2 regions of the Agromyces hippuratus genome follow, and region 2 is predicted to be linked to the other one. Evidence: riboswitches for the same ligand, from Rfam matches in the RefSeq annotation. Region 2 holds a riboswitch; the other holds the start of a gene.
What was found. A riboswitch is a leader RNA that binds a small molecule or an ion and turns the genes downstream of it on or off. The one in region 2 is predicted to bind thiamine pyrophosphate.
Positions count from the first base shown of each region.

Region 1 (14,606 bases), 1.1 Mb from region 2:
ACCGAGACGGGCGACATCGTCGACCGCACGGGCGCCGTCGTCGGCTCGCACGAGGGCGCGCACTCGTTCACGGTCGGCCAGCGCCGGGGCATGCGCCTCGGCACTCCGGCCGCAGACGGCAAGCCGCGCTTCGTGCTCGAGGTGCGTCCGAAGGAGAACACCGTCGTCGTCGGCCCGAAGGGGGCGCTGGCCATCGGCGTCATCGCCGGGTCGCGCTTCTCGTGGGCCGGACTCGCGCCCGAGCAGCCGGAGACGGCGTTCGACTGCGAGGTGCAGATCCGTGCTCACGCCGACCCCGTGCCGGCCGTCGCGCAGCTCGTCGACGGCGAGCTCGTCGTCACGCCGGGGCATCCGCTCGATGGCGTGGCACCCGGTCAGACCGCCGTCATCTACGTCGGAACCCGCGTGCTCGGCCAGTTCACGATCGATCGCACGGTCAGCGCGGTACCGGTCGACGCGTAGCCTCGTTCGGGCGCGGCACAACTCGGATTGCCCCGGTGGTTATTCCGAGTTATTCTGTTAACTCGGAATAAGCGATGACTTCTTCCGAGTTGCGGAGGGAGCTCCCATGGGCGAGCGGGGCGAATGGCCGGCGCACGGGCATGAGAGCCGCGAGTGGCGTCAGCAGGGGCGTCGCGGCGCCCGCGAAGATCGGATGCTGCGACAGATCGATGTGTCGCTCCCGCCGACGATCGCGTCGCTCGACTACCGGCCCGCGCCGGATGTCGCGGCGCTCATCGAGCAGAGCGCTCGCGCCGTGGTGGCGCTCGACGCCGATTCCCGGGGCGTGATCCAGGCGCTCGGGGGGCTGCTGCTGCGCACCGAGTCGGTCGCGTCGTCGCGCATCGAACGCGTCGACGCCAGCATCGACGCCTACGCCCGGGCGGCGGCCGGACTCAAGTCGGACGAATCGGCCACGTCGATGGTCGCCGCGACCACGGCGCTCGCGCAGATGATCGAGCACGCGGGCGCTCACCGGGACATCCGCCTCGACGACCTCCTCGAAGCGCACGCCACGCTGATGCACGACGACCCGCTCGACGGGCGATACGCCGGCCGGCTCCGCGACGTGCAGAACTGGATCGGCGGTTCCGACTACTCGCCGATCGGGGCGGTGCACGTGCCGCCGCCGCCGGAGACCGTGCCCGGATACCTCGATGACCTGCTGCGGTTCGCGAACCGCGACGACGTTCCGGCGATCGCGCAGGCGGCGATCGTGCACGCCCAGTTCGAGTCGATCCACCCCTTCACCGATGGCAACGGTCGCATCGGTCGCGCGCTGATCAACGCCGTGCTGCGTCGGCGAGGCATCACCAGCCGCACCGTCGTGCCCGTGGCATCCGCCATGCTCGCCGAACGGGAGCGCTACTTCTCGCTCGTGAACGCCTATCGCGACGGCAGCGTGACCCCGTTCGTACGGGAGCTCGCGGACGCCGCCGTCATCGCCAGCAGCGAGGCGCGAGCCTCGGCGAACCGCCTCGATGAATTGCCGTCCGAGTGGACGGCGATGTCGCGCCCACGAGCGGGAAGTGCGGCGGCGAAGATCCTGGGCGTGCTCGCCGAGCACCCGATCCTGTCGGCCGATGAAGCCGTGCGACTCACTGGATCTCCCGTCTCGAGCGTGTACACCGCGATGGAACGACTCGAGCGCGACGGGGTGATCCACCAGGTGACCGACCGGCAACGCAACCGGGTCTGGGGAGCCACCGACGTGCTCGCGGAACTCGACGCGCTGAACCGCCGCATCGGCGAGGCGGTGCGTGCGTCGTCCGCGACGTCGGCACCTCCTCGTACTATGGGCGTGTGAGCGACATCTCCGGTGACAGCGGCGGCCTTCCGACCGATTTCGACGCAGCGCGTGCCGAGGCGACCGAGCTCGCCGATCGCATCGAGGGTGCGCGGCTCGCGTACTACGGCGACGGCGACTCGACCCTCTCCGACGCCGAGTACGACGAGGCCTTCCACCGCCTCGAGGCGCTCGAGCGCGCGTTCCCCGAGCTGGCGGGGCAAGACAGCCCGACCCAGCAGGTCGGTGCGGCGATCGTCTCGGCGGGCTTCCCCGAGCACGAGCACGCCGAGCGCATGCTCAGCCTCGACAACGTCTTCTCGATCGACGAGTTCCGCGACTGGGCGACGAAGACCGCCGCCTCCGCAGGGCGACCGGTGCGCTGGCTCTCCGAACTGAAGATCGACGGCCTCGCCATCAGCCTCGCCTACCGCGACGGCGTGCTCGAGACCGCGACGACCCGCGGTGACGGCCGAGTCGGCGAGAACATCACCGAGAACGTCGACCTGATCCCGGCGATCCCTCGGCAGCTCGTGGGCGAGGGCTACCCGGCGTTCTTCGAGGTGCGCGGCGAGGTGTTCCTGCGCACGACCGACTTCGAGGCGCTCAACGAGCGGCAGCACGAGCTGCAGGCGGCGTTCGAGGCCGAGCAGCTCGCCAAGGGCCGCGCACCCGAAGACATCCCCACGAAGTACCCCGAGTTCGCCAACGCCCGCAACACCGCAGCGGGCAGCCTGCGTCAGCGTCGCGAGAAGAAGAACCCCCTCGAGCTCTCGCTCATGCGCGAGCGGCTCGGCCGACTCGAGATGTACCTGCACGGCATCGGCGCATGGCAGCATCCCGATGTCCGGAACCAGTCCGAGATCTACGCCCTGCTCGCGAGCTGGGGCCTGCCGGTCTCGCCGCACTCGCGCGTGTTCGACTCGGTCGACGAGGTCGCCGGTTACATCGCCGAGCGCGGCGAGCACCGGCACGACGTCGAGCACGAGATCGACGGCATCGTCGTCAAGGTCGACGAGCTCGCCCTGCACGACGAGCTCGGCGCCACGAGCCGCGCGCCGCGCTGGGCGATCGCCTACAAGTACCCGCCAGAAGAGGTGCACACGAAGCTGCTCGACATCGTCGTCGGCGTCGGCCGCACGGGTCGTGCGACGCCCTACGCGGTCATGGAGCCCGTCAAGGTCGCCGGCTCGACCGTGCGCCAGGCGACGCTGCACAACCAGCAGGTCGTGAAGGCCAAGGGCGTGCGCATCGGCGACACCGTCGTGCTCCGCAAGGCTGGCGACGTCATCCCCGAGATCCTCGGGGCAGTCGAGCAACTGCGCGACGGCACCGAGGTCGAGTGGCACATGCCCGAACTCTGCCCCGAGTGCGGCACGCCGCTGCGCGCCATGAAAGAGGGCGACATCGACCTGCGCTGCCCGAACGCGAAGTCGTGCCCCGCCCAGGTGCGCGGGCGCGTCGAGCACATCGGATCGCGCGGCGGCCTCGACATCGAGGCGCTCGGCGAGGTCACGGCCGCGGCGCTCACCCAACCGTCGGTGCCTGCCGAACCGCCGCTCGCGACCGAGGCCCGGCTCTTCGACCTCACGCTCGACGAGCTCGTGCCGATCGAGGTCGTCGTGCGCGACTCCGAGACGGGGGAGCCGAAGATCGACGAAGAGACGGGCGTGCCGTCGAGGCGCGCGCCGTTCCAGAAGCTCAGTGCCGCGAGCTACCCGCCGGGAACCGAGACCATGACCCCGGCCGAACGTCGTGCCGCCGGCGTCAAGAAGGACTTCCGCGTCGTGGGTCCCTCCGAAGCGGCGACGAAGCTGCTCGCCGAACTCGAGAAGGCCAAGACGAAGCCGCTGTGGCGGCTGCTCGTCTCGCTCAACATCCGCCACGTCGGGCCGGTCGCGGCCCGGGCACTCGCCGACTGGTTCGGCTCGCTCGACGCGATCCGCGCCGCCACCCGTGAACAGCTCGCCGAGGTCGAGGGTGTCGGCGGCATCATCGCCGACTCTCTCATCGAGTGGTTCGAGGTCGACTGGCACCGCGACATCGTCGACCGCTGGACGGCGGCGGGCGTGCAGTTCGCCACTCCGGGGCATCCGGGGCCCGGAGCGGCCGCAGAGGCCGGGGGAGTGCTCACGGGCCTCACCGTCGTCGCGACCGGGTCGCTCGACGGCTTCAGCCGCGAAGGCGCCCAAGAGGCGATCATCGCCGCTGGCGGCAAGGCGGCGTCGAGCGTCTCGAAGAAGACCGACTTCGTCGCGGCCGGCCCCGGCGCCGGCTCGAAGCTCGCGAAGGCCGAAGAACTCGGCATCCGGGTGCTCGACGCAGCGCAGTTCGCGCTGCTCGTGACTGAGGGGCCGGCCGCGCTCGACTGATCGCAGGGCCGGGGCAGGGGCAACACCGAGGATGTCGGAGGGGACATGACGGGTGACGAGAGTTCGCACGAGCGAGGGGCTTCGTCTGGGGGCGACACCGATCGCGATGACACCGATCGCGCCGGTGGCGCGACCGCCTCAGGGGGATCGAGCCGTCGAGACTTCCTGAAGTTCGGCGGGGTCGCCGCTGCAGGCGCCGTGGTCGGCGGTGGCGTCGGGGCCGCGATCGGAGCATCGATCGGGCACGCCCTCGGCTACGAGGCAGGCGCCGACGACTTCGCGGCGTTCAGTCCGCGCGAGAAGGCGGGCTTCGATCACCTCGTCGTCGTGATGGGCGAGAACCGCTCGTTCGACAACCTGCTCGGCTGGCTGTACTCCGACGACGATCTGCCCGACGGGCAGCGGTTCGACGGGCTGGCGTTCGGCGACTACTCGAACACGGCCCCCGACGGCACGAAGATCGCGGCCCACGTCTACGAGGGGCCGACCGACGAGATCATGGGCCGCCCGAACCCCGATCCCGGCGAAGAGTACCCGCACGTCAACACGCAGATCTTCAACACGATCGACCCGCCCGAGAACGCCGAGCTCTTCGTCGAGAAGATGACGGCGCCGTTCAACGCGCCGAAGCCGAATGCGAAGCCTCGCATGAACGGCTTCGTGACCGACTACCTCGTCAACTACGAGCGGCTCAAGAAGGGCACGCCGCCCGATCAGGCCGAACTCGCGCAGATCATGGGTTCGTTCTCGACCGCGATGCTTCCGGTGCTCTCGACGCTCGCGAAGAACTTCGCGGTCTTCGATGCCTGGCATGCCGGGGTGCCCTCGCAGACGTTCTGCAACCGGTCGTTCTTCCACGCTTCGACCTCGCACGGTTTCGTCACGAACAAGCACGGCGGCGGCTACGACAAGTGGCTCGATGCGCCGGCGACACCGACGATCTTCAACCGCCTCGAAGACGCGGGCCTCTCGTGGCGCATCTACTTCGACGAACTCCAGCTCGTCTCGTTCACCGGCGTGCTGCACGCGCCGGTGCTCGAGAAGTACTGGCGCACCGAGCATTTCGCGACGATGGAGCAGTTCCACGACGACGTGAAGAACGGCAAGCTGCCGGCCTACGCGTTCATCGAGCCGCGCATGATCTACAACCACAACGACTTCCACCCGCCGTTCGGAAAGCTCCGCGAGAGCGACGTCGACGGCACCGAGGTCATCGACAGCGCGATCTCCGACGTCAGGGCGGGCGAGGCGCTCATCCACGAGATCTACTCCTCGATCAAGGAGAGCGCGACCTCCGACGGCTCGAACGCACTGAACACCATGCTGCTGATCACCTTCGACGAGCACGGCGGATGCTACGACCACGTGCCGCCGCCGTCGGCGACGCCCCCCGAGGTCGAGGAGCCGGCGGGTGAGATGGGCTTCCGCTTCGATCGGCTCGGATGCCGCGTGCCCGCGATCGCCGTCTCGGCGTACACGCGAGCGGGCAGCGTGATCAACGACGAGATGCACCACGGCGCCGTGATCGCGACCCTCGCGAAGCTGCACGGACTGAAGCCGCTGACCCGGCGAGATGCCGAGGCGAACGACATGTTCTCGGCGGTGAACCTCGACTCGCCGAGGCATCCGCAGACCTGGCCGTCGACGACCCCGCAGTACATTCCGCCGAACCCGCAGGCGGAGGCGCCGCATCCCGGGCATGCGCACAAGGCCAAGCCGTTGAGCCCGCCGGCGCGCGGCCTGCTGGGGCTGCTGCTCGCGAAGTTCGGGCGACCCGACGACGAGGAGCCCGAGACCTACGCCGATGCGTACGAGCTCATGCAGAAGTACGGCATCGGGCTGTTCGGCAAGCCCCGATAGAATCGATGCATCCCCATCCCGAGACGACGGAGCAGCATGTCCGAAATCACTGCGGAGCAGGTCGCGCATCTCGCGAACCTCGCCCGCATCGCGCTCACCGATGAAGAGATCGAGCACCTCACGACAGAGCTCGGCCAGATCATGCACGCGGTCGAGCAGGTGAGCGAGGTCGCCACGCCCGACGTGCCGCCGACGAGCCACCCCATCCCGATGCAGAACGTGTTCCGAGACGACGTCGTCGGCACGACGGTGCTGACCGCAGACGAGGCGCTCGCGGGCGCCCCCGAGTCCGACGACTCGCGATTCAAGGTCTCGGCCATCCTGGGAGAAGAGCAGTGAGCGACGAACTGATCCGCCTGTCCGCAGCAGCACTCGGCGCCAAGCTCGCCGCCGGCGAGGTCTCCTCGGTCGAGGCGACCCGTGCGCACCTCGATCGCATCGCGGCCGTCGACGGCGCCGTGCACGCCTTCCTCCACGTCGAGGGCGAGCGCGCCATCGAGACCGCGGCCGAGATCGACCGCCAGCGTGCAGCGGGCGCGCCGCTCGGCCCGCTCGCCGGCGTGCCGATCGCGATCAAAGATGTTCTGGTCACGAAGGGCATGCCCTCGACCTCGGGCTCCCGCATCCTCGAGGGCTGGATCCCGCCCTACGACGCGACGCCGGTCACGAAGGTGCGCGAAGCGGGCATGATCCCGCTCGGCAAGACCAACATGGACGAGTTCGCCATGGGCTCGTCGACCGAGCACTCGGCCTACGGCCCGACCCACAACCCGTGGGACCTCGACCGCATCCCCGGCGGCTCGGGCGGCGGCTCCGCGGCATCCGTCGCCGCCTTCGAGGCGCCCCTCGCACTCGGCTCCGACACCGGCGGCTCGATCCGCCAGCCCGCGCACGTCACCGGCACCGTCGGCGTGAAGCCGACGTACGGCGCGGTCAGCCGCTACGGCTCGATCGCCCTGGCCTCCTCGCTCGACCAGATCGGCCCCGTCACCCGCAACGTGCTCGACGCGGCGCTCCTCCACGACGTGATCGCCGGGCACGACCCGCTCGACTCCACGTCGATCCCCGAGGCATGGCCGTCGATGGCCGAAGCGGTGCGTCGAGCGGATGTCTCGGGCCTCCGCATCGGCGTCATCAAGGAGCTCGACGGCGAGGGCTTCCAGGCCGGCGTTCGCCAGCGCTTCCACGAGTCGCTCGAGCTGCTCGAGAAGAACGGCGCCGAGATCGTCGAGGTCTCCGCACCCCACTTCGAGTACGCCATCGCGGCGTACTACCTGATCCTCCCCGCCGAAGCGTCGTCGAACCTCGCGAAGTTCGACTCGGTGCGCTTCGGCCTCCGGGTCACGCCCGAGGGCGGCGGCACGGTCGAGCAGGTCATGTCGGCCACGCGCGAGGCGGGTTTCGGCCCCGAGGTGAAGCGCCGCATCATCCTCGGCACCTACGCGCTCTCGGCGGGCTACTACGACGCCTACTACGGCTCAGCGCAGAAGGTGCGCACGCTCGTGCAGCGCGACTTCGACGCGGCGTTCGCCAACGTCGACGTGCTCGCCTCGCCGACCGCGCCGACGACCGCGTTCAAGTTCGGCGAGAAGCTCGCCGACCCGGTGTCGATGTACCTCAACGACATCGCGACGATCCCCGCGAACCTCGCGGGCGTGCCCGGCATCTCGCTGCCATCGGGCCTCGCCCCCGAAGACGGCCTGCCCGTCGGCATCCAGTTCCTGGCGCCTGCGCGTGAAGACGCACGTCTGTACAACGTCGGGGCTGCCCTCGAGCAGCTGCTCGAAGCGCGTTGGGGCGGCCCGCTCCTCGCCCAGGCTCCCGATCTCTCCACCCATGAGCTCACCGCGACCGAGGAAGGCGCACTCTGATGGCCCGCGCTGAACTGATGGACTTCGACAAGGCTCTCGAGCTCTTCGAGCCGGTCATCGGCCTCGAGGTGCACGTCGAGCTCAACACCACGACGAAGATGTTCTCGTCGGCTCCGAACCCGGCGAACTCGCAGTTCCACGGCGCAGAGCCGAACACGCTCATCACGCCCGTGTGCCTCGGCCTGCCGGGTTCGCTGCCGGTCGTGAACGGCGACGCCGTGAAGTACTCGATCAGCCTCGGCCTCGCGCTCGGCTGCGAGATCGCGCCGTCGAGCCGGTTCGCGCGCAAGAACTACTTCTACCCCGACCTCGCGAAGAACTACCAGATCTCGCAGTACGACGAGCCGATCGCCTTCGACGGCGAGATCGAGGTCGAGCTCGAGAACGGCCGTGTCTTCACGGTGCCGATCGAGCGGGCGCACATGGAAGAAGACGCGGGCAAGCTCACGCACGTGGGCGGCTCGACGGGCCGCATCCAGGGCGCCGAGTACTCACTCGTCGACTACAACCGAGCCGGTGTACCGCTCGTCGAGATCGTCACGCGGCCGATCTTCGGCGGCGAGGCCGACACGCCCGCGCTCGCGAAGGCCTATGTCGCCACCATCCGCGACATCGTGCTGTCGCTCGGCATCTCCGAGGCGCGCATGGAGCGCGGCAACCTCCGCTGCGACGCGAACGTGTCGCTGCGCCCCCGCGGCCAGGAGAAGCTCGGCACGCGCACCGAGACGAAGAACGTCAACTCGATGCGCTCGGTGGAGCGAGCCGTGCGCTACGAGATCCAGCGTCAGGCGGCGATCCTCGCCGGTGGCGGCACGATCATCCAGGAGACGCGTCACTGGCACGAGGACACCGGCGCGACGAGCGCGGGTCGTCCGAAGTCCGACGCCGACGACTACCGGTACTTCCCCGAGCCCGACCTGCTGCCCGTCGTGCCGTCGAAGGAGCTCGTCGACGAGCTGCGCGCTGCGCTGCCCGAGCCGCCGGCCGTGCGCCGTCGCCGGCTCAAGGCCGAGTGGGGCTTCACCGACCTCGAGTTCCAGGATGTCGCGAACTCGGGCCTGCTCATCGAGCTCGAGGCGACCGTGAAGGCCGGCGCGACACCCGCCGCTGCGCGCAAGTGGTGGACCGGTGAGATCGCCCGTCTCGCGAACGCCTCCGACGTCGACGCGTCGGGTCTCGTCTCTCCCGAGCACGTCGCCGAGCTCGCGCAGCTCGTCGATGCCGGCACGCTCACCGACCGTCTGGCCCGCCAGGTGCTCGAGGGCGTCATCGCCGGTGAGGGGTCGCCGCAGCAGGTCGTCGACGCCCGCGGTCTCGCGGTCGTCTCCGATGACGGCGCGTTGATCGCCGCCATCGACGAGGCGCTCGCGTCGCAGCCCGACGTGCTCGCGAAGATCCGTGACGGCAAGGTTCAGGCTGCCGGCGCGGTCATCGGCGCGGTGATGAAGGCGATGCAGGGCAAGGCCGACGCCGCCCGAGTGCGCGAGCTCGTGCTCGAACGCGCCGGGCAGACCGCGTAGCCGGTCGCATGTGCACGAGAGCCGGGCGGAGACTCCCGCCCGGCTCTCAGCATGTTCATTGCTCGTGACCGTACAGTGGTCGTCCCCTGAACGATTGACGAGGACAACATGGGATTCCTTGACCGTCTCTTCGGAGCAGTTCCCGCCGAACCGCCGCGGCAGCAGTCTCAGCCCGCCCGCAGGCTGAGCGACGACGAACTCGCGGTCGAGCGCTACCGCTACCTGCTGCGCACGGCTCCGCCCGAGTCGGTCGAGGCGGTGCACGCCGAGGCGTTCGCGAAGCTCACTCCGCAGCAGCGCCAGGCCGTCTTCGTGTCGCTCAGCGCAGAGGCGCCCGCCGGCGAGCGACTCGTCTCCGACGAGCCGAGCGCACTGGCCAGGGCGGCTACTCGCGCCGAGCTCCGCGCGCCCGGCAGCGTCGAGCGCGCCTTCAACCGAGCGGATGCCGCGGGCGGCCGTCCCCAGCAGGGCGGCCCGTCGTTCGGCGGCATGTTCGCCGGCTCGCTGCTCGGATCCGTCGCGGGTGTCGTCGTCGGTTCGGCGATCGCACAGGCGTTTCTGCCCGATCCTTCGGCATTCGAGGCGGGTGCCGATGGCGGCGAGGCCGGGGCATCCGACGGTGGCGGGGCAGACGCGTCCGGTGGCGACTCGGGCGGCGACTTCGGAGGTTTCGGCGACTTCGGTGGCGGTGACTTCGGAGGCGGCGGCGACTTCGGGTTCTGATCGCACCAGGCGTTGGCAGGCGGCGCCTGCGATGACGGCGGCAGCGGATAGGGTCGCAGCATGAGCAAGCAGGACGGCTCGTCGCGCCAAGTGACCACCGGTCCGGTCGACGACTCGGCGACACCGATCCTGCACGTCGACATGGATGCGTTCTTCGTCTCCGTCGAGCTGTTGAAGCGACCCGATCTGCGCGGCAAGCCCGTGCTGGTCGGCGGCACTGCGGGCCGCGGCGTCGTCTCGGCCGCGAGCTACGAGGCCCGCAGATACGGCGTCAACTCGGCCATGCCCATGTCGCTGGCCCTGCAACGCTGCCCGAACGCGGTCGTGCTGCGTGGTGACTACGCGAGCTACACCCACTACTCGAGCCGCGTCATGCAGATCTTCGAAGAGGTCACGCCGCTCGTCGAGAAGCTCTCGATCGACGAGGCGTTCCTCGACGTCTCCGGCGCCCGGCGCCTCCACGGCAGTCCCGCCGAGATCGCGTGGGGCTTGCGCCGGCGCGTGCGCGACGAGACCGGACTCACCTGCTCGGTGGGCGTCGCCGCGACGAAGTTCGTGGCGAAGGTCGCGTCGAGCCGTGCGAAGCCCGACGGCATGCTCGTCGTGCCGGCCGACCGCGCCCTCGAGTTCCTCCATCCGCTGCCGGTCTCCGCGCTCTGGGGTGTCGGCAAGGTCACCGAGGAGTCGCTCACCCGCATCGGACTCCGCACGGTCGGCGACGTGGCCGCCATGCCCGCCGACGCGCTCGCTCGGGCGCTCGGGCCCGCACTCGCGGCGAAGCTCGGTCACCTGTCGATGGGCGTCGACGCGCGCGACGTCGTCATCGGGCGTGAAGAGAAGAGCATCGGGCACGAGGTCACCTTCGGGTACGACCTCACCGACCTCGACCAGTTGCGGCGCGAGTTGCTGCGACTCTCCGACGATGTGGCAGTGCGGCTCCGTCGTGCCGGGGTGGTGGGGCGCACGGTCGTGCTGAAGCTGCGCTACGGCGACTTCCGCACCGTCACCCGGTCGCGCACCCTGGGGGAGCCGACCGATGTCGCACGACGCATCTACGACGAGGCATCCGCTGCGCTCGGTGAGCTCGCCGGAGACGGGGCTCGCATCCGCCTCATCGGCGTGCGGGCCGAACAGCTCCGGCCCTCGGGCAGCGGGGCGATGCTGTGGGACCCCGACGAGGAGTGGCGCGAAGCCGAGCGCACGATCGACGAGGTGACCGCGCGGTTCGGTCGCGGAGCGGTGCGGCCCGCCTCGCTCGTGAAGCGCGCCGCAGACCGCGTCGAATCGACGCGTCGCACCGAGCCCGGTGCCGACGACGTTCGCTGAACCCGGTGCCGGCGAATCACGCAAGGGGTGGTTCGCGAGCGAGCGCGCGGGTAGCGTTGACTCATGGCTGAACTCGTTCTGGACCTCGCTGAGACCGTCGCCGGCGTCGGCGTGAAGACCTCCTACGGCGACCCCGTCGACATCGACGGCACCACGCTCGTGCCCGTCGCGCTCGGGTACTACGGCTTCGGCGCAGGCAGTGGCTCCGACGGCGCAGGCGACCAGGCGGGCGGTGGCGGCGGTGGCGGGCTCTCCATTCCGCTCGGCGCATACGTCGGCCGCTCGGGTGACGTTCGCTTCGAACCGAACCTCATCGGGCTGCTGTTGGTCGCCACTCCGCTCGTCTGGGTCACCGGCAAGGCGCTCCGAATGGTGATTCGCGCGCTCAAGCGCTGACCGCACGCGCGGTCGCGGCGTCGGCCGCTGCCGTCCCTGCCCGCGCCATCGGCGTATACTCGTGCTCGAACACGGGAGTCCGGTGAGCCGGGCTGAGAGGAAGGTTCTCAACCTTCGACCGTCGAACCTGATCTGGGTCATGCCAGCGCAGGGAGGCCAATCACATCTCAAATTCCCGTGCCTCTTTCCACGAATCGAAAGGGCACGACAGTGCACACTGCAGCATCAGAGACCAGCAGCCCATCCACCCCCCGCAAGCCGCGCGACCTGCGCTGGCGGGTCGTCGACATCGTCGTCGCCAGCGTCATCGGCGTCGCGACCGGGCTGCTCTTCCTCTTCTGGAACAACGTCGGCTACGCGTGGTTCAGCGCGGCCGACGCCCTCACGCCGGGACTCGGCGGCATCGCCGTCGGCATCTGGCTCATCGGCGGCGTGCTCGGCGGGTTGATCATCCGCAAGCCGGGCGCGGCGCTCTTCGTCGAGCTGCTCGCCGCGATCGTCTCGGCGCTCGTCGGCAACCAGTGGGGCATCGAGACGATCTACTCGGGCGTGATGCAGGGACTCGGCGCCGAACTGGTGTTCGCCGTCTTCGCGTACCGCCGATTCGGACTGCTGCCCGCGATGCTCGCGGGTGCTGCTGCCGGCGCCGCGGCGTGGACGCTCGAGCTCTTCACCTCGGGCAACCTCGCGAAGTCGGCCGAGTTCCTCGGGCTCTACTTCACGACCGTCGTCATCTCGGGCGCGGTGCTCGCCGGCCTGCTCGGCTGGCTCATCGTGCGCGGGCTCGCCGCCACGGGCGCGCTCAATCGCTTCGCGGCCGGTCAAGACGTGGCCCAGCGGGTCTGACGTGCAGCGTGAAACCGGTGCCACCCGGCCCGCGCGCGTGGAGGCGCGCGGGTGGGGGTGGCGGCACGCGGGGCGCCGGCGATCGGCGCTCGACGGCATCGACCTCGTCATCTCGCCGGGGGAGCGGGTGCTGCTGCTCGGACCTTCGGGGTCGGGCAAGTCGACCCTCCTGCACGCGCTCGCCGGCGTGCACGGCGGGGCCGAAGAGGGCGAGGAGACCGGCTCGCTGCTCATCGACGGCGAGTGGCCCGGAGCCGTGCGCGGACGGGCGAGTCTCGTGCTGCAGGATCCCGACTCGCAGGTGATCCTTGCACGGGTCGGCGACGACGTGGCCTTCGGCTGCGAGAACCTCGGCGTTCCGCGTGACGAGATCTGGGCGCGCGTGCGCCGTGCCCTCGACGAGGTCGGCCTCGACCTTCCGCTCGACCACCCCACGAGCGCGCTCTCCGGCGGCCAGAAGCAGCGTCTTGCCCTCGCAGGCGCCTTTGCGATGGGGCCCGGCCTGCTGCTGCTCGACGAGCCGACCGCGAATCTCGACCCCGCCGGCGTCGATGAGGTGCGGCAGGCTGTCGCGCGCACGCTCGATCGCACCGGCGCGACGTTCGTCGTCGTCGAGCATCGCGTCGACGTCTGGATCGACCTCGTCACGCGTGTCATCGTGCTCGGTCGCGACGGGCGTCTCATCGCCGACGGCGAGCCGCAGCACGTCATCTCGACGCAGCGCGACGTGTTGCTCGCAGCCGGCGTCTGGGTGCCGGGCGTGCCGCCGGGAGTCTCCGCGGCGCGGCCCGCGCCCGCGGCATCCGTCGTCGATCTCGAGGGCATCGATCTCGCGATCGGCCGCCGCAGCGACGCCGTCGTGCGCAGCGGCCTCTCGCTCGCGCTGCCGCGGGCAGCCTCGACGGTGCTCACCGGGCCCAACGGTGCGGGCAAGTCGACGCTCGCGCTCACCATGGGCGGCCTGCTGCCGCCACTCGGCGGACGGGTTCGCGCATCGGAAGAGCTGGCCGGCGGGCTCAAGCCGGATCCGATCCGGTGGCGGTCGCGTGAGCTGCTCACGCGCATCGGCACCGTGTTCCAGGAGCCGGAGCACCAGTTCGTCGCGTCGACCGTGCAGCGCGAGCTCGAGGTCGCGCCACGTGCGCTCGGCCTCGATGCCCCGACGACTGCACGGCGCACCCACGAGGTGCTCGAGCGGCTCGGACTCGACCGTCTCGCCGAGGCGAACCCCTTCACCCTGTCGGGAGGCGAGCAGCGACGGCTCACTGTGGGGTGCGCGCTCGTCGCGCAGCCCAGGGTGGTGGTCCTCGACGAACCGACGTTCGGCCAGGATCGCCTGACCTGGATCGAACTCGTGACGCTGCTTCGCGCGCTCGTCGACGACGGCACGACACTGCTCTCGGTCAGTCACGACGCCGCGTACCTCGACGCACTCGGCGATCAGCACCTCGACCTCGGCAGCGATGCGCTGCGCATGGAGGCGACGGCATGATCGCGACGCCTCGCCTGCACCTCGTCGACCGCGTGAACCCCGTGAGCCGCCTCGCGGCGGCGATGCTGCTCACGACGCCCCTGCTGCTCACCGTCGACTGGGTGAGCGCCGCCGTCGCCCTCGGCATGCAGCTCGTGCTCTTCGCGATCGCGGGGGTGACGCCGAGGGTGCTCCTCGCGCGAGGATGGCCGATCCTCATCGCCGCGCCCATCGCCGGCCTCAGCATGCTGCTCTACGGCCAGCCGGAGGGCACCGAGTACTGGTCCTTCTGGCTCGCCCGCATCACCGACGGCTCGATCGAGCTCGCCGTCGCCGTCACCGTGCGCGTGCTCGCGATCGGTCTGCCCGCGGTGCTGCTGTTCATGAACGTCGACCCGACCGAGCTGGCCGACGGGCTCGCCCAGGTCGCGAAGC
Region 1 covers NZ_JACCFI010000001.1:1,059,384-1,073,989, reverse strand. The annotation lists gene mnmA (tRNA 2-thiouridine(34) synthase MnmA) at 1-462, shown strand, start outside; gene BJY17_RS05195 (Fic family protein) at 656-1,807, shown strand; gene ligA (NAD-dependent DNA ligase LigA) at 1,813-4,158, shown strand; gene BJY17_RS05185 (alkaline phosphatase family protein) at 4,204-6,018, shown strand; gene gatC (Asp-tRNA(Asn)/Glu-tRNA(Gln) amidotransferase subunit GatC) at 6,055-6,357, shown strand; gene gatA (Asp-tRNA(Asn)/Glu-tRNA(Gln) amidotransferase subunit GatA) at 6,354-7,889, shown strand; gene gatB (Asp-tRNA(Asn)/Glu-tRNA(Gln) amidotransferase subunit GatB) at 7,889-9,409, shown strand; gene BJY17_RS05165 (hypothetical protein) at 9,518-10,132, shown strand; gene BJY17_RS05160 (DNA polymerase IV) at 10,193-11,458, shown strand; gene BJY17_RS05155 (hypothetical protein) at 11,522-11,854, shown strand; TPP riboswitch at 11,916-12,025, shown strand; gene BJY17_RS18440 (ECF transporter S component) at 12,065-12,700, shown strand; gene BJY17_RS05145 (ABC transporter ATP-binding protein) at 12,702-14,192, shown strand; gene BJY17_RS05140 (energy-coupling factor transporter transmembrane component T family protein) at 14,189-14,606, shown strand, end outside.
Region 1: linked by a shared signal. The riboswitch ahead of BJY17_RS18440 (ECF transporter S component) and the one ahead of thiM (hydroxyethylthiazole kinase) in region 2 are both predicted to bind thiamine pyrophosphate.

Region 2 (14,606 bases):
GGAAGCACCGTGCCCGACCACCAGCGCCCCACCCCGAGGCGGGCGGCGATGCTGACCGCACTCGCCATCGCCGGCACCGTCGTGCTCGGCGGTGTCGCGGCGGCCCCGGCCACCGCAGCCCCCGCGAGTCCGACCGACACCGTCGACTGGTTCGACGACGCCTACGAAGGCCTCGGCCCCGACAGCGTCTTCGAGACCGTCACGTTCGAACGGTTCGAGTACCTGCTCGGCCAGGAGGGCCGGTTCGCGTTCCTCATCGGCGGCCCCGAAGACGCGCAGACGGCGGCGACCGTCGGCGCGATCAACGACGTCGCGAAGGCGGCCGGCGTCGAGCGCATCTACAACTTCGACCCGCGCCTCGATGGCGACCGCCTCGACATCCGCACGACGACGAACGCCGACGTCGCGCCGCTCTGGGCGCGGCTCGTGGGCAACGCCCTCGGCAAGGACACGCAGACGCCCTTCGACGGCACCGACGACCCGACGCTCTTCGTCTACGACTCGGCGCACCTCGCGGGCGGGGCGGAAGACCGCATCGTCTCGGCGATCACCACCCCGGTGACCGCCGGGCAACTCGCCGAACCGGCCGCGCTCACCGCCTACAAGGCGCAGGTCGCCGCCGTGCTCGGCACGGCAGCCGACCTCGACACGAGCGACCAGTTCACCTTCACCGAACAGGTCGTGAACGCCAAGCACGCCTCGGCCTACGGCGGCCGCGACGTCTACGGCGGCGCGACGGTGCTCGACGACGGCGACGCCGACTGGCGCGTGCAGACGGTCACCTACCCCGAGCTCGTGAACCTGCTCGAGAGCGACGGCGACTACGTGCTGCTCTTCGGCGGCACGTGGTGCCACAACACCCGCGCCGTGCTCAAGGAGGTCAACCGGCAGGCCGTGGCGAACGACGTCGCCAAGGTCTACTTCTTCGACCTGCGCCTCGACGGCAGCTCGGGCAACGACCTGCACATCCGCGACAGCGGTTCGGAGTTCGCGGACTTCTACGGCGACCTCGTCGCGAAGTACCTGCCGAACCTCGTGACGCAGTACGTGCCGACGGCGAGCGCGGGTCAGCGCGTGGACTACTACCCCGGCGGCGACACGTCCCATGCACTCGCCACGGCGAAGAAGCTGCAGGTGCCGTACCTGCTCGAGTACGACCGTTCGCGCACCGTCGGCGGCAAGGCCGCGCCGATCGCCCAGCAGTGGATCCACTCCAACGCCGACGGCACGTACAAGGAGTACATGACCGAGTGGTGGTTCGTGAATGACCTGCCGGGCCAGTACGCCGCCAACCCCAACCCGACCGCGCTCGCCACGCAGCTCGCGTTCGCCGATGAGGCGATCGCCGCGCTCGGCACCTTCTTCGACGCCCTGCCGTACGATCCCGAGGTCGTCGCCACCGCACCGGCGACCCCCGAGGCGCCCGCCGCAACGGTCGCCGGTGCCGACGTGACCGTCTCGTGGGCGGCACCCGCCGACGGCGGCTCGCCCATCACGGAGTACCTCGTCGCGCTGAACGGCGGAGCCCCGGTCTCGGTGCCCGCCGGCACGACGACGCGCACCTTCACCGGGCTCGCTGCCGGCGAGTACACGGCGACCGTCGCCGCGAAGAACACGGTCGGCACGTCCGCGGCATCCTCCGCCTCGGCCGCCGTGACCGTGGTGGCGGCGCCCGCCGTCGACCCGACGACCGTGCAGGGCTCGGTCGCGGTGACGGGCGACCTCGTGCCCGGCGGCCGCATCACGGTCGTCGGCAGCGATCTCGCTCCCGGAGTCGACGGCTTCGCGGTCGAGCTCCACTCCACACCGCAGACGCTCGGCTCGGCCACGACGAACGCCGACGGCGGGTTCACCTTCACGGGAACCATCCCTGCCTCGACGACCGCGGGTGCGCACTCGATCGTCGTCACGATCGACGGCGTCGAGGTCGCGACCGCGTCGATCACGGTCGCCGCGGCCGGCTCCGGCGCGGATGAGGCGAGCGTCGAAAGCGCCGGCCTCGCTTCGACCGGTACGGCATTCGTCGACGTGCTCGGATGGCTCGCGCTCGCGCTGATCGCAGTCGGCGGGGCCGTGTACGCCGTCGTGCGGGTGCGTTCGCGGCACACCATCGGCTAGATCGACCCGAACGGAACGGGGGCGGTGCCACGCGGCATCCGCCCCCGTTCTCGTTGCGAAACGGCCCGAGTCGCACCGAGGCAGCGCGACCGAACCGCTCCGGAGCGACCCACTAGGCTCGACCGCAGTGACACGGGGTGCCGTGCGCCGCTTCACCCGAAGCGGGCATGGCTGAGAACACACCCGTCGAACCTGATCTAGTTCGAACTAGCGAAGGGATGTCGCGTTGAGCGATCGTCTGTCCATCGACCCTGCCCACTCGAGCGCACAACTGCTCGACCGACTCCGCGACCGCGCGCCACTCGTGCAGTGCATCACGAACACCGTGGTCTCGGGCTTCACCGCGAACGCGCTGCTCGCGATCGGCGCCGCCCCTGCCATGGTCGACATCGTCGGCGAGTCGGCCGCCTTCGCGCGAATCGCGAGCGGCCTCCTCGTGAACCTCGGCACGCCGTCGCCCGAGCAGCGCGCTGCCGCCCGCGAGGCCGTCGGCGCCGCCCATGAAGCGGGCACGCCATGGGTGCTCGACCCGGTCGCCATCGGCTCCCTGCCCATCCGCACGGCGCTCGCGCATGAACTCGTCGCGCTGCGGCCGGCCGTCATCCGCGGCAATGCGAGCGAGATCCTCGCCCTCGCCGGCGTCGGGGCGGGCGGCCGCGGCGTCGATGCCGCCGACTCGACCGAGGCCGCCGTCGAAGCCGCAGGGCTGCTCGCCGCCCGGTTCGGCTCGGTCGTCGCCGTGTCGGGCCCGGTCGACCTCATCACCGACGGGCGCAGCACGGTGCGCATCTCGAACGGCGACGCCCTGCTCACTCGTGTCACGGGCGGCGGGTGCGCCCTCGGGGCGGTGACGGCCGCGTTCGTCGCGATCGCCGACGACGCCTTCGCCGGCGCGGTCGCCGCCACGCTCGTCTACACGGTGGCCGCGGAGCTCGCCGCGGCCGGCGCCGAGGGTCCCGGCACGTTCGCGCCGAGGTTCCTCGATGCGCTGGCGGCGGTCGGTCCGGCAGACGTGCAGGAGCGCGCACATGTCTCGGGCGCGCTCGGCGACGTTGCAGGGGCGTCGTCCGCCACCGCGGCATTCGCCGTCGCCGCAGGAGCCGACGCGTGAGCGCCCGCACCACCCTCGACCTCTCGACCTACCTCGTCACCGATGCCGCGCTCTGCGGCGCGCGCGGTGTCGTCTCCGTCGTGGCCGAGGCCGTCGCGGGCGGCGTGCGCGTGGTGCAGGTGCGCGACAAGGGCGCCGAGGCATCCGCTCTGCTCGCCCAGCTCGAGGCGCTCGCGGAGGTTATCGACGGGAGGGCGATGCTGCTCGTGAACGACCGGCTCGACCTCGCGATCGCGGCACGGGCGAGCGGCCTGCCCGTCGACGGCGTGCACCTCGGCCAGGGCGACGCCGCCGCGGCCATCGCCCGCGACCGGCTCGGCGCCGACGCCGTGGTCGGCCTCACCGCGAACGCGCCCGCCCACCTCGAGGCTGTGCGCCGGATGCCGCGTGGCACGGTCGACTACCTCGGCGTCGGCGTGATCCGGCCGACGTCGACGAAGCCCGACCATCCGCCGGCCATCGGCGTCGACGGCTTCGCCCGCTTCGCCGCGGAGGCGGAGCTGCCGTGCGTCGCGATCGGCGGCATCACACGGCACGACATCGCGCCGCTCCGCGAGGCGGGCGCCGCAGGTGTCGCACTCGTCTCGGCGATCTGCGCGGCCGACGACCCGCGGGCAGCCGCACGTGATCTCGCGAACCGATGGGAGGCGGCGCGATGATGGCACGAGTGCTGAGCATCGCCGGCAGCGACCCCTCGGGGGGCGCCGGCATCCAGGCCGACCTGAAGTCGATCTCGGCGGTCGGCGGCTACGGCATGGCCGTGATCACCGCCCTCACCGCGCAGAACACGCGCGGGGTGCGCGACGTGCACGTGCCGCCGGCGAGCTTCCTCGCGGCGCAGCTCGAGGCGATCTCCGACGACATCACGGTCGATGCCGTGAAGCTCGGCATGCTCGCGAACGCCGAGGTCATCCGCACGGTCGCCGGCTGGCTCGCACGCACCCGCCCTCCGGTCGTCGTGCTCGACCCGGTCATGGTCGCCACGAGCGGCGACCGCCTGCTCGACGCCGACGCCGAATCGGCGATGCGCGAGCTGCTGCCGCTCGCCGACCTCGTCACCCCGAACCTGAGCGAACTCGCGGTGCTCGCGGCATCCGCGGACTCCGGCGAGGCGCCTCCAGTCGTGGCGGCGACGTGGGCCGAGGCGATCGCGCAGGCCGAGACCGTCTCGGCGCGGTACGGGGTGCGGGTCCTCGCGAAGGGCGGCCACCTCGCCGGCGACCTCGCCCCCGATGCCCTGGTCGACGCCGGCACCGCGACGATCATCGACTTCGGCGGCGAACGCATCGCCACGACGGCGACGCACGGCACCGGCTGCTCGCTCTCGTCGGCGATCGCGACCCTCGTCGCAGAGCATGGAGACTGGCCGGCTGCGATCGCCGAGGCTCGACGCTGGTTGCGCGAGTCGCTGCGCCACGGCGAGGCGCTCGGGGTCGGCGGCGGACACGGCCCCATCAATCACTTCGCCGGTCTCTGGGCGCGTGGCGGCATCCGCACCGCGCCGATGCCGACCGAGATCGAGGCCGAGTGGTGGGCCGACATCGCCCAGGTGCGGCGGGAGATCGACGAGCTGCCGTTCATCCGCGGCCTCGCCGACGGTTCCCTCGCACGCGAGCCCTTCCTCGGCTACCTCACGCAGGACGCCCACTACCTGCGCGACTACGCACGGGTGCTCGCCGAGGCCTCGCGCCTCGCACCGGATGCCGCGGGGCAGGCCTTCTGGGCGAACTCCGCCCACGGCTCGATCATCGGCGAGCTCGAACTCCACACCGGCTGGCTCGGCCCAGAGGCCGGCACCGCGGCATCCGCACCGCCCGATGCGACGACGACCGCGTACCTCGACCACCTGCTCGCGACCGCGCAGCGCGGCGATCACGCCGTGCTCATCGCGGCGCTGCTGCCGTGCTTCTGGATCTACACCGATCTCGGCGAGCGCCTCGCCGCGGGCGAGTTCGGCGAGGCCGCACTCGATCCGGCGCACCCGTACGCGTCGTGGCTCGCGACCTACGCCGACCCCGGGTTCGCCGTCGCGACACGCGAGGCGATCGGCTTCGTGACGCGAGCGGCCGCGGGCGCGTCGCCCGAGCATCGCGAGCGGATGCATCGGGCGTTCGTCGCCTCGTCGCGGCACGAGCTGGCGTTCTTCGCGGCGCCGCTCGCGGCGCCGGCAGCGGCAGCGACGACGGCCGGGGCGGTGACCGCGTGAGCGGCGGGGCGACGGCACTCGAGACCGCGCCCGCTGAAGGCGTTCCCTCCGGCGCAGCCCGGAGCCGCCGCGCCGTCACCGCGGCGGCCTTCGGCACCGTGCTCGAGTGGTACGACTTCTTCCTCTACGGCACGGCCGCGGCGCTCGTCTTCCCGACGCTGTTCTTCCCCGCCGACGATCCGCTCACGAGCCTGCTGCTCTCGTTCGCCGTGTTCGCGACGGGCTTCGTCGCGCGCCCGCTCGGCGGCCTCGTGTCGGGGTACCTCGGCGACCGCTTCGGCAGGCGGCGCGTGCTCGTGGCGACGCTGCTGACGATGGGCGTCGCCACCGCGCTCATCGGCCTGCTGCCGACGCACGCGCAGGTCGGGGCGCTCGCGCCCGTGCTGCTCGTCGTGCTGCGGCTCGTGCAGGGGCTCGCGACGGGCGGGGAGTGGAGCGGCGCCGTGCTGCTCGCCCTCGAGCAGTCGCCCCTGCGGCGCGGGTTCCGCGGGGCGTTCATCTCGAGCGCGGTGTATGTCGGGCTCATCCTCGGCAACCTCGCGTTCGTGGTGCTCGTCGCCGTGCTCGACGAGCAGGCGCTCTACGACTGGGGCTGGCGGGTGCCGTTCATCGCGAGCCTCGTGCTCGTCGTGATCGGCTGGCGGCTGCGCCGCCGGGTCGACGAATCGCCCGAGTTCGTCGCGATGCTCGAAGCCCGCCGGGAGGCGCGTCGGCCCATCGCCGAGGTGCTGCGCCGACCCCGGGGCGTCCTCGCCGTGTTCCTCGTGCGCGTCGGAGTCAACACGACCTTCTACGTCGTCTCGGTGTTCTGCCTGAGCTACGCATCGACGGTCGTCGGCATGCCCCGAGAGGTCACCCTCACCGCACTGCTCGTCGGGGCCGCGGTCGCCGCGGTGCTGTGCCCGTTCTGGGGTGCGCTCGGCGACCGCATCGGGCCGCGCCGCCTCGTGGTGTGGAGCCTCGTCGCCTTCGCCCTGCTGGCCGCGCCGCTCTTCCTCGTGCTCGACACGGGGTCGGCGGCACTCGTCATCGGTGTCGTGGTCGCCGCGATCGGCATCGTGAACTCGGCCTCCGACGGCGTGCAGCCCGCCTACTTCACCGCGATGTTCCACACGCGCGTGCGGTACTCGGGCATCTCGATCGGCCGCGAGGCGGGAGCGATCGTCGGCGGCGGGCTCGCCCCGCTCGCGGCGACCGCGCTGCTCGCCCAAGCCGGGCACTGGTGGCCGATCGCCGTCATGATGGCCGTCGCGGCGATCGTCGGACTCGTCGGCACGGCGATCGCGCCGCGCGAGACGGGCCGTCGCCCGGGGTGACCCCGCTCCCGCCCGCGCTCGATGCTCGCGTGTCGAGCGCAGACACGAACGGGCCCACCTCCATCGGAGGCGGGCCCGTTCGGTCTGCTGCGGCGGGTTCTACGCGCCGAGCAGCGTCAGCGAGTCGATGACGCGGTTCGAGAAGCCCCACTCGTTGTCGTACCAGGCGACGACCTTGATGTGGCGGCCGTCGACGCGGGTGAGGTCGGCGTCGAAGATCGACGAGTGCGGGTTGCCGACGATGTCGGTCGAGACGAGCGCCTCGTCGGAGTACTCGAGCACGCCCTTGAGCGGGCCGTCGGCTGCGGCCTTGTAGGCGGCGAGCACCTCGTCGAGGGTGACGTCCTTCGAGACGGTCGTGTTGAGCTCGACGATCGAGCCGACCGGCACGGGCACGCGCATCGAGTCGCCGTTGAGCTTGCCGTCGAGCTTCGGCAGCACGAGGCCGATGGCCTTCGCGGCACCGGTCGACGAGGGCACGATGTTGACGGCCGCGGCGCGGGCGCGACGCGCGTCCGAGTGGGGCGCGTCCTGCAGGTTCTGGTCCTGCGTGTAGGCGTGGATCGTCGTCATGAAGCCGTGCTCGATGCCGGCGAGGTCGTCGAGCACCTTCGCGAGCGGGGCGAGCGCGTTCGTGGTGCACGAGGCGTTCGAGACGATGACGTGCGCGTCGGCGTCGTAGGCCTCGGTGTTCACGCCGTAGGCGAGCGTGACGTCGGCACCCTTCGAGGGAGCCGAGACGAGCACCTTCTTTGCGCCCGCCGTGAGGTGCGCCTTCGCCGCCTCGGCGTCGGTGAAGCGGCCGGTCGACTCGAGCACGACGTCGACGTTGAGCTCGCCCCAGGGCAGCTTCGCGGGGTCGCGCTCGGCGAGCACCTTGACGCGACGGCCGTCGATGACGAGCACATCGCCGTCGACCTCGACGGAGGAGCCGAAGCGGCCCGCGGTGCTGTCGTACTTCAGCAGGCGGGCGAGGCCGGCGGGGTCGGTGAGGTCGTTGACGGCGACGAGTTCGAGGTCGGCGCCGCGCTCGACGAGTGCGCGCACGACGTTGCGGCCGATGCGGCCGAAGCCGTTGATGGCGATGCGGGTGGTCATGGCAGAGGGGTTCCTTTCGATCCGTACCCCTCAACCCTCGCCGTGTCGGCCATCGCGCGGGAGTGGCGTGCAGGTCAGTATCCGCAAGGATCTCGCCACATCTTCTCCTCCGCTCACTCCCCCGCCGCGAAGGTGTGCCGGTAGTCGCTCGGCGACACCCCGAGGATGCGCTGGAAGTGCAGCCGCAGGTTCGCCCCGGTGCCGAGGCCGGCGCGGGCGGCGATCTGCTCGACCCCGAGGTCGCTGCGCTCGAGCAGTTCGCGGGCCATGTCGACCCTCGCCCGCAGCACCCATTGCATCGGCGTGTAGCCGGTGTCCTCCACGAAGCGGCGCGAGAAGGTTCGCGGCGAGACGTTGGCGTTGCGCGCGAGCGCGTCGAGCGTGAGGGGCTCGTCGAGCTGTCGCAACGCCCACTCACGCGTCGCCGCGAACACCGGCCCGAGGTCGGGCGGCAGGCTCCGCGGCACGTACTGCGCCTGTCCGCCGCTGCGGTACGGAGCAGCCACGAGTCTTCGGGCGGCATGGTTGGCGACGGCCACGCCGTGATCGCGGCGCACGAGATGCAGGCAGAGGTCGATGCCCGATGCCGCCCCGGCCGACGTCAGCACCGCGCCCTCGTCGACGAACAGCACGTTCGTGTCGACCCTGACGAGCGGATGCCTCGCGGCGAGTGCCCGCGTGTAGTGCCAGTGCGTCGTGGCCCGGCGACCGTCGAGCAGGCCTGTCGCCGCGAGCGCGAACGCCCCCGTCGAGATCGCGGCGAGGCGCGCCCCGCGAGCGTGCGCGGCCCGCAGCGCATCGACGACCGCCGCCGGCGGCTCGTCGAGATCGGGGTGCCGGTACCCCGGAATGAACACGGTCTCCGCCCACTCGAGCGCATCGAGCCCGTCGGCCACGTGGTACGAGAGGCCGTCGCCGCCCGTGACGAGTCCGGGTGCCGCACCGCAGACCCGCACCTCGTAGGGCATGCTCGCGCGCGTCGAGAACACCTGGGCGGGAATGCCGACGTCGAGCGGCTTCGCCCCCGGCAGCACGAGCACGGCGACGCGATGGTTGCGACGGGTCATCCGGCCAGACTGCCATGTGCCGAAAGGATTCGGCCACCCGCCGACTCAGGCGAGGCGCTGCTCCGCCGAGGCCGCCTCCGGCCCCTCGGCCGCCACCGGCGCCCGTCGCCGACGCGTCACGAGGTACGAGCCGGCGAGCACGAGGGCGAACCCGACCACCGTCCACACCGTGACCCGCTCGCCGAGCACGAGCACACCGGCGAGGATCGCGACCGCGGGGTTGACGTAGGTGATCGCAGTCGCCTTCACCGGACCGATCTCCGCGACCAGACCCACCATCAACAGGAACGCGAGCGCGCTGCAGACCACGGCGAGCACGACGATCGACACGATGACCGCCTGCGAGGGCCACGCCGTCGGCCAGCCGCCCGTGAGGAGCACGAACGGCACGTAGACCACGGCCGTGGCCGCGAGCGAGACGGCGACCACGCCGACGCCCGGCAGGTCGGACATCCACCGCGCGAGGATCGCCGGACCGAGCGCGTAGCCCACCACGACGACGGCCATCTGCGCGACGGCGATGAGGTCGGAGCCGGCGATGTCGAGGCCCACGAGCGCCGCGACGCCGAGCATGCCGAGTGCGAGACCGAGCCAGTTCAGGCGCGACAGCCGCTCGGGGCGGCCCATCGCGAACGCGATCGCCACGCCGGCGAGCGGCACGGTGGCGAGCAGCAGCCCCGCGGTCGAGCTGGGCAACCGCTGCTCCGCCGAGCTCAGGAAGTACCACGGCAGGATGATCTCGACGATCGTGTAGGCGAGCATCGGCTTCCACCGGCGCACCACGGGCGCCACCTCGCGGCGGAAGAACGCCAGTGGCAGCAGCAGGATCGCCGCGAGCCCGGCACGCCCCAGCACCACCATCGCGGGGTCCAGTTCGCTCACCGCCACCTTGATGAACAGGTACGGGATGCCCCAGGCGATGCCGAGCGCGGCGAACAGGATCAGCCCTCGACGAGTCACCGGCTCATTCTGATGCGCCATCCGTCGAGCCGCGACGGATCCGCTGCCGAATCACCACGACATCCCGCCACGGGCTCGAGTTCCTCGTGATCGAAACGTGTCCGTCCACCCCATTCCCCTCCGGCAATGCCGGTGTTACTTTTGGCCGCACCTGTGCTCGGCGATCCCGAGCCGACTGTGTTAGGAGTCAACGTGAAACGACGCAATCTCGGAGTGCTCGCCCTTGTGGCGGCGAGCGCGACGATGGCGGCCGGTGCGGCAATGGTGCCCGCCGCGTTCGCCGCCCCTGCCGGCGACGCACCCGATTCGCCTTCGGCAGCACAACGCCTCGACAACCGCCCCGGCCCGCTCACCGAACGGCAGAACGAGCGGCGCAAGGCCGCGCAGAAGCTCATCCTCTCCGGGCAGGCGGCTCCCGGCGACGACGGTGTCGTGCAGCTCGGCGACGACAAGTACTACGAGGCATCCGTCACCGGCACCGGCCGGCTGTTCACGATCCTGTCGGAGTTCGGCGACGGCGGCAGCGGCAAGCTCGGCACCACGCCCGGCCCGTTGCACAACGAGATCCCCGAGCCCGACCGCGCCGTGAACAACAGCACGCACTGGGCCTCCGACTTCAACAGCGCCTACTACGACGACCTGTTCTTCGACGGCGCCGGTGACGGCGGCGACTCGTTCGCCGACTTCTACACGAAGCAGTCGAACGGCGCCTACACGGTCGACGGCGAGGTCAGCGACTGGGTGCAGGTGCCCGGCAACGCCTCCACCTACGGCGACAACGCCGTCGAGGACTTCGGCGGCGCCTGGCAGTTCATCGAGGACACCGGCAACGCCTGGTACGAGGCACAGGTCGCGGCCGGCAAGACCGATGCCGAGATCAAGGCCGAGCTCGCCACGTTCGACATGTGGGACCGCTACGACGCCGACGGCGACGGCGAGTTCGACGAGCCCGACGGCTACCTCGACCACTTCCAGGCCGTGCACGCGGGCGAAGGCGAAGACGCCGGCGGCGGCGCCCAGGGCGAAGACGCCATCTGGTCGCACCGCTGGTACGTCAACTCGACCGACTACGGCGTGACCGGACCGGCGAACGCCAAGTTCGGCGGCGCGCAGATCGGCGACACCGGCTTCTGGATCGGCGACTACACCGTCGAGGCGGAGAACGGCGGCCTCGGCGTGTTCGCGCACGAGTACGCGCACGACCTCGGCCTGCCCGACTTCTACGACACGGCCGGCGGTGAGAACTCGACCGCGTTCTGGACCCTCATGTCGAGCGGCTCGTGGCTGAACAAGGGGGCCGACGACATCGGCACGACCCCGAACTACATGGGACCGTGGGAGAAGCTCCAGCTCGGCTGGCTCGACTACTCCATCGTGAGCCCCGACACGACGGATGCCGCGTACACCCTGAGTCCTGCCGCGCTGCAGGCCGACGGCCAGGACCAGGCGCTCGTCATCGACGTGCCAGACCAGCCGGTGGAGACCACCTACACGACGCCGTACTCGGGTTCGAAGGCCTGGTGGACCACCAGCGCCGACGACCTGAACACGACGCTGACCCGCACGCTCGACCTGTCGGGCATCAGCAAGGCGACGGTCACGGCGAAGGCCTGGTACGACATCGAGGCGGGCTACGACTACCTGTACGCCGAGTACTCGACCGACGGCGGCACGAACTGGACGACGGTCGGCACCCTCTCCGACACGTCGAACGGCAAGTGGACGACGCTGCGCTACACCGTGCCCGGCGGCAACGCCGACACCAGGTTCCGGTTCCGCTACCAGAGCGACGGCGGCGTGCACCTCGCCGGCGCCTTCATCGACGACATCGTCGTCAAGAGCGGCGGCACGACGCTGCTCACCGACGACGTCGAGAACGACGGCAGCGGATGGACCGCCGCGGGCGGGTTCAAGCAGAGCACCGGCACCGAGGTCTCCTCGGGCGACCGGTACTACCTCGCCGAGAACCGCACCTACGTCGGCTACGACGCCACGCTCGAGGTCGGTCCCTACCAGTTCGACCGCGGCCTCACGCAGCCCGACCACGTGGAGCACTTCGCATTCCAGGACGGCCTGCTCGTGTGGGCGATCGATGAGACGTACTCCGACAACAACACCATCGAGCACGAGGGCCACGGCCTCGCGCTCCCGGTGGACGCGGGCGTCGCACCGATGACGTACCCCGACGGCACGATGCCGAGCAACCGGCGCCAGCCGTTCGATGCGACCTTCGGCCTGCAGGCGATCGATGCGACCGCGCTGCACAAGGAGATCGTCGTCGGCAAGGGCAAGAGCAAGACCGTGCAGTCGGTCGCGGCGGTCGGGTCCGACGGCACGCGGCAGCAGACGGCGACGTTCAGCGACGCCGACGTCGAGGCGTTCTTCAGCCCGCTGAACCCGCTCGCCGGCGTCTACGTGGCGGGCCACGGCGTGACCGTGACCGTCACCGACCAGAACACGGGCGGCACCATGTCGGTCGTGGTGACGAACCCGGCCGAGTAGTCCGCGGCACCGAAGCAGAGGTCTGGGCCCGTCTCCTCGGAGGCGGGCCCATTCTCGTGCGCGGCTCCGGCACTCCGGCACTCCGGCACTTCGGTGCCGGCGATCTGCAGACGGATGCCTCGCCGTGGTCGGCAGTAGTGTGGTCGAACCCTCCCTGCCCGGGCGGCCCGATCGAACGACGAGGTGGCGATGAGTCAGGCGACTCCAGACGTGGAACACTCCTCCGAGGACACGACGCCAGGGGCGAGCCCGGCACGCGCCCTGCGCACCTGGCAGCTCTTCCTGATCGGCGTCGCGTCCGCCGCCCTCGGCCTGCTGCCCTGGCTGATCACCGGAATGCGCCTGCCCCTGCAGAACCTCTGGGCGAGCGAGACGCTGCCCGACGACATGCCGCTCGTGCTGCTGCCGTTCAGCCAGTACTTCCTGTCGCTCATCGCCTCGCTCATCGTCATCGGCGCTGCGATCGCGGGCCTCGTGGCGCGATCGACCCGCTCCCGCGCGCCGCGCGGCGGATTCGCGATGCTGCTCATGGGAGTGCTCCTCGTCGACATCGTCGCCATCGGCCAGACCGCCACGACCGTCGGCGGAGGTCTCCGCGACGACGACTGGTCGGTGATCTACCTCGGCGCGCTCGTCGCGGTCGCCGTCATGGCCGTCGTCGTCGGGGTCGGCGTGCTCTGGCTCATCGCCCGGGCACCACGTGCGGGTGCGGTCATCGGCTTCACGATCGCGGCGATCCTCTCCGCCGGCTGGCTGCACGCGCTCATGGCCCCGCGCGGGCCTGCGTTCGCAGGAGATCCGGCCTGGCTGTGGGACGCCGTGCGCTGGGTGCCGGCCGTGCTCGTCGGCGCGGCGATCGCCTGGGGCGGCATCGAGACCGTCGGCCGTGTCGTCGCGGCGATCGCGAGCCTCGTGATGCTCTGGGTGGGCCCCACGCTGATCACCGCTGTCTCGGCCGCGGCGGGCACCCGGGTGCTCGCCAAGTACCCCGGCGAGATGGTCGACTACGGAATCGGCGTGTTCCGCATGGCGCTCACCGACCCCGGCCTCGTCGTCCCGCCGATCGCCACCGCGATCGTCGTGGCCGCGATCGGGCTCATCGCGCGCGCCGTGGTCACCCGATCGGCGACGGCCCGCCGCGCGGCATCCGCCGACTGATCCTCAGCCGTGCGCATCGAGCGCTGCGAGCACCCGAGCCACCGATCCGCCGAGGTTCCAGTCCGTCGCGAGCGCCTCGAATGCCTCACGGCGGGCACCGGTGACGGGCCGCAGTCGCGAGTCGAACTCGCCGAGGTCGAGGTCGCGCACGACCCCGACGACGGTCGGGGCGACATCGAGGTAGTCGGCGGCGGCCGCGAACTTCGCGCGCACGCTCGCCGACATCGGCACCGAGGCATCCGCTGCCGCCGTTCGGATGCCGTCGAGGTCGACGAACTGCTGCAACAGCGACGCGGCGGTCTTCTCGCCGACGCCGGCGACGCCCGGCAGCCCGTCGGACGAGTCGCCGCGCATCACCGAGAAGTCGACGTACTGCTGCGGCAGCACCCCGTACTTGCCGACGATCGAGGCGTCGGTCAGCACCTCCAGCTTGCTCATGCCGCGCGCCGTGTAGACGACCCGAACGGATGCCTCGTCGTCGATGAGCTGGAACAGGTCGCGGTCGCCCGTGACGACGTCGACGGGCATGGCGGCACCGGTCGCGAGGGTGCCGATGACGTCGTCGGCCTCGTGCTCGGGGGCGCCGACGATGGCGATGTCGAGCAGGCCCAGCACCTCGCGGATGCGCGGGATCTGCACGACGAGTCCGGGCGGCGTCTCCTCGACGTCGACACCGTCGGGCACGGCCCGCTCGACGCGGTGCGCCTTGTAGCTCGGGATGAGCTCGACCCGCCAGGCCGGGCGCCAGTCGTCATCCCAGCAGGCGACGAGGTTCGTCGCCTCGAAGTCGGCGGCGAGACGCGCGATCATGTCGAGCAGCCCGCGCACGGCGTTCACGGGGGTGCCGTCGGGCGCCGTGATCGAGTCGGGCACGCCGTAGAACGCACGGAAGTAGAGGGAGGCGGTGTCGAGGAGCATCAGTCGGTCGGCCACAGGCCGATCATGGCACGGCACCGGCTGCGTTCCTACCCCGGGAAGGTCTCGACCCAGTCGCCGGCGGCATCGAGCACGTCGACGTCGCCGCGGTCGCCGAGCAGCTCCCAGCGCTGCAACGAGACCGGCACGTTGCC
Region 2 covers NZ_JACCFI010000001.1:2,110,928-2,125,533, forward strand. The annotation lists gene BJY17_RS18940 (fibronectin type III domain-containing protein) at 10-2,118, shown strand; TPP riboswitch at 2,242-2,354, shown strand; gene thiM (hydroxyethylthiazole kinase) at 2,345-3,229, shown strand; gene thiE (thiamine phosphate synthase) at 3,226-3,888, shown strand; gene BJY17_RS09870 (bifunctional hydroxymethylpyrimidine kinase/phosphomethylpyrimidine kinase) at 3,888-5,435, shown strand; gene BJY17_RS09875 (MFS transporter) at 5,432-6,751, shown strand; gene gap (type I glyceraldehyde-3-phosphate dehydrogenase) at 6,851-7,849, opposite strand; gene BJY17_RS09885 (GlxA family transcriptional regulator) at 7,963-8,916, opposite strand; gene BJY17_RS09890 (DMT family transporter) at 8,962-9,876, opposite strand; gene BJY17_RS09895 (immune inhibitor A domain-containing protein) at 10,069-12,378, shown strand; gene BJY17_RS09900 (hypothetical protein) at 12,589-13,536, shown strand; gene BJY17_RS09905 (5'-3' exonuclease) at 13,540-14,469, opposite strand; gene BJY17_RS09910 (DUF885 family protein) at 14,502-14,606, opposite strand, start outside.